2 regions of the Bacillus sp. DX3.1 genome follow, and region 2 is predicted to be linked to the other one. Evidence: riboswitches for the same ligand, from Rfam matches in the RefSeq annotation. Region 2 holds a riboswitch; the other holds the start of a gene.
What was found. Region 2 has a riboswitch for thiamine pyrophosphate ahead of thiT (energy-coupled thiamine transporter ThiT). Riboswitches for the same ligand answer to the same signal wherever they lie in the genome.
Positions count from the first base shown of each region.

Region 1 (2,211 bases), 1.5 Mb from region 2:
AAGTGGAACAACACGCTCTGTCAAAGTTGTGATAGGTTGCTCCGTCACAACAAAAATTCGATTGGAAAGGTAAAGTGCTTCTTCCACATCATGCGTAATAAATAGAATTGTTTTTTGCCAATGTTTCCATTGTTCAAACAGCCATTCTTGCAATGTGGCCTTCGTTAATGCATCCAGTGCACTAAACGGCTCATCTAATAATAAAATTTCTCCGCCAGTTAATAGCGTTCTGATAAATGAAACACGCTGCCGCATACCACCTGATAAGTCCTTCGGATATTTTTTCTCATATCCTTGCAAACCAAATTGTTCTAAAAGCGCCTTTGCCTTTGTATGAGCTTCTTTTTTCTTTATCCCCTGACATTCTAGCGGCAGCGCTGCATTTTCAATAATGGTTCTCCATGGTAAAAGCATATCTTTTTGTGGCATATATCCTACAGGATGACTTGTTGTTTCTGTCAGTTGAATCGTTCCAGCCGTCGGTTCTTCTAATCCTGTAATAAGACGAAATAATGTACTTTTGCCACAGCCACTCGGTCCAATAATGCTAACAAACTCTTTTTCTTGTATGTTAGCATTAAGACTATTTATGATTGGCTTTTCATCATAATGAAAGGAAACATTATGAAACTGTAGTATGCTCTTGCTCCTCAAAACCCCACATCTCCTTACGATAGGCCATATCCCAGAATAAATATTCAAAGCGGCTGGAATATAAGAAAATCTCTTCTAAACGAGCTAGTTCTTGTTCAGATTTTCCAATAGCTAATTCATTTAATAAATCCATTAACCAAGTACAAAGGTTTCCGTACTCTTCTGAGCTATATCCTTGAATCCATTCGCCAAAAAATTCATGATCTCTCGCTCCTGGAATATCATTTAAACGCTTTCCAATTTCCCAATAGCTCCACATACATGGAAGTAATGCTGCAATTAATTCGGTAAGTGTACCATTTTGTGATACAGACATCATATAGTTCGTATATGCTAAATTTTTAGCAGATGGTTTCGCTTGTTCCATCTCTTGCACAGAAATATCGAGACGTTTTGCATACTGCTTATGAATGGTCATTTCTCCATTTAAAATACCATCTATTTGTTCAGCAAATTTCGCCATAACTTGTGGGCTCGTCGCTTTTACAACTCCAATTGCATATAGTTTTGCGTAATCTAGCAAATATAAATAATCTTGTATAATGTAGTATTGAAATTTATCTTTTTCTAACGTTCCATCCCCCATTCCAGTCACAAACGGATGATTATGACTTTTTTCCCAAACAGGCTGAACCATTTCATATAATCTCTCACAAAATTTCATTTGTATTTCCCCTTCCTTTATCTCTATTTATGTACATTGCAACTTCCATCAGCGGGCAGGTTTCCCCCTCTTTTCTCTAATTACTCATGACTTGGAGATGGAGATTTACTGCCCATTAGATCCGGAAAAATAAAAAAACCACTCCTAATATATAAGAAGTGGTTACAACAAATAAATGAGCATCTATTTGTCGTTCCACTTCCCTTCGCTAGTATTACCTAGATCAGGTCTGTAAGGGTTAAGGATTAATCCTCTCTCAGCATTCACAGCACCCCTAGTGGTTTTCTCTATAAAATTTTCAAATAAAAAAGCCCCGTTTCTTAACATAAAGAAACGGGGACCTAACATTCATGTCCAAGTTGCTTCCCTACGCTAGCATAATCTAGATCAGGTGAAAGGATTAAAGACTCTCGGTCTTACTCTCAGCCGGCAACACCAGCTCTCCTAGCACAATATTAAATTAACATAGTCAGTATAACACTGTCATCAATCATCAGCAACTGTTTTAAGCTACACGAATGGTTTATATGATATATAAATCCATTTTGATTTTTCGACATATAGCCGCGGCTACGGATAACAAAAGGTGACCTGCACTCGTTTTCTCTCTTTGTTTTCACTATGTCTGGGCAAGAAAAGGATCTGACCGCTTCTATGCATGAACGGATGCTCTCCCACCTAAAAAGAAAGGTTTTATGTCGGTTTTTTAATTTGTATTTATATACATAAAGAAATCCTCATGGCATGGCTCACCATTAATAGGTAAAAGCCTCTCTACTGATGAAAATCCCACTATATATTATTGTAAAAATAAATTGTATGTTTAGAAAACGCGAATATTTTTCATGCGTTTCCTAATTGTTATAAATCTGTTATCCTTTTAATATATTTCT
Region 1 is NZ_CP128153.1:842,491-844,701, reverse strand. Features, by position in the region: gene QRE67_RS04100 (ABC transporter ATP-binding protein) at 1-654, opposite strand, end outside; gene tenA (thiaminase II) at 623-1,318, opposite strand; TPP riboswitch at 1,502-1,604, opposite strand; TPP riboswitch at 1,666-1,774, opposite strand.
Region 1: linked by a shared signal. The riboswitch ahead of tenA (thiaminase II) and the one ahead of thiT (energy-coupled thiamine transporter ThiT) in region 2 are both predicted to bind thiamine pyrophosphate.

Region 2 (2,211 bases):
TTTTTATTTACAGAAAAAAGTGTAGAAAGGACATTCTACACTTTTTTTAATTTTTTTTGATAATATCTTTATCTTATCTTTATGTTTCAAACGTATAATTTCAATAGAAAATGAGTTTTTTAAGGAGTAGATTAGCCGTGAATAGCAATTTACTAAGTGTAATGGTATTTATTTTCTTTTGTGCATTTATTATATTTATTATTGACATAACTCAGTGAATCTATTAACAGAAAATATGAAAATACAATTTTATAGGTTGAAAATTCTCCGTATTGCAAGAGTATTATTGTAGTAGGATGAGTACATTTCTTATATTGAATTGTCTTTCGTCTTACTTACATGTATGTAGTGTTTCTGAAAATATAGTTTGATTTAGTGAAAAAGAAGGGTGCTATTTAGGCACTCTTCTTTTTTGAATTCATATGATGTGCACCAATACTTTTGAATAAGCGAGGTGATGTTGTAAATAAAAGGAGTAGTAACACTGTACATAACCCGAAAGAAGCAAGCATTGTACTACCGTTGACGATTAACGAATATAGGACAGCGGATTGTCCTGGCGGTGCGTATTTTCCAAAAAAGATAACGCCAGCAATAAAATGACAGAAATAGCGTGCAAAGCTACCGATAAATGTAGCAATGATAATATATACAAGAGCTTTTTTTCTTTGATTGCCCGCTGATATAGGTTTGTCTTTTCGACTATCAAAGTTAGATTCGTCTTGATTATTTTTTTGCTGATTTGCAAGTGCCTTTTGAATGGGACGATAGAATAAACCAGCAAAACCGATAAAAGCAAATGCAATGAAGTACTCAATAAACGCTTGTACAGGCGTTAAAATATAAGCATCGCCGACTACGATTTGTAGTAGCCCCCAAATTAAGCCGCCTAAGAAAGCCTTTTTAAATCCCCAGCGGTAAGCGATAATAAAAATAGGAATCATAGCAAATGAGATAGAACCGCCTGTTGGAAGTTTAATCGATAGTGGTAAAATGTCGATGATCAAGGCAAAGGCTGCAAGGATTGCAGATTCAATCATCGCTTGTAAATTGGTGTTACGCATGTTGTTATTCCCCCTAGATCCAAGTTGCACAAAAAAAGAAGAATTACCATAGGGAGATATGAAATACGTATGTAGAAAATGATGAGGTATGTATTTCAACGTTTGCACAATTCCTACGTTAGCATTAACTAACAGGTTCAAAGGGTCGGAACGAAGTGTTCCCTCTCAGCAACGGGGCTCCCCCTGTGATAACGAGATTCTTTATTTGTTAGGTTCATTGTAATGGAAATGGATGAGAATGACAAATGGACATTTAGGTATTTAAATATAATTGTACGAAAATGTTAATAAATATGAAGGGAAAAGCTATAGTACTTGATAAATAGAATATGATACAATTTTTTTGAAAATAATTATCATTCTCTTTTGAGGGGGGAGATTATGAGTTTAGTTGAGATAAGTATAGGTGAAAAGGTACGAGTGAAAAATTTACAGGCGCTTGATAAATTATTGAAAAGACGTTTAGCTGCATTTGGCCTATCAGAGGGTTGCGAGCTTCGTATAAAACAAAAGGCAATGTTCAATGGCCCTTGTACATTAGAGTGCCGTGGACAATTAATTAGTATTCGTCATTGTGACGCGAAAATGATAAAGGTGGAATTAGCGTGAATAAGGTTGCTTTGCTAGGGAATCCGAATACCGGAAAAACATCATTATTTAATGCGCTTACTGGTTCCTATGAATATGTAGGGAACTGGAGCGGAGTAACGGTAGAAAAGAAAGTTGGTAAGTTAAAAGATAAGCAAGGAACATTAATTGATTTACCAGGCGTATATGACTTAAATCCAGTTTCCCGTGATGAAGGAGTCGTTACCAAATTTCTATTAACAGAAGAATTTAATCATATGCTAAATATTGTAGACTCTTCTCAATTTGAGCGTAATATGCATTTGACTCTGCAATTATTAGAATTTGGTAAGCCACTTTCTATCGGGTTAAATATGGTCGATGTTGCGAAGCAGCGCGGGATTATAATTGATGCAAAAAAACTAGCGGAAATGCTCGGTGTAACAGTCGTTCCTGTTGTTGCGAGAAGTGGAAAAGGCTGCGATGAATTACTAGCTACTCTTCATGAGAGTGGGAAGAAGAAAGGAAAAACTTTTATTCTTTCTTACGGTAAAAACGTAGATGCAGGCATTGCACAATT
Region 2 is NZ_CP128153.1:4,482,998-4,485,208, reverse strand. Features, by position in the region: gene QRE67_RS22530 (sensor histidine kinase) at 1-25, shown strand, start outside; gene thiT (energy-coupled thiamine transporter ThiT) at 396-1,064, opposite strand; TPP riboswitch at 1,157-1,258, opposite strand; gene QRE67_RS22520 (FeoA family protein) at 1,446-1,673, shown strand; gene feoB (ferrous iron transport protein B) at 1,670-2,211, shown strand, end outside.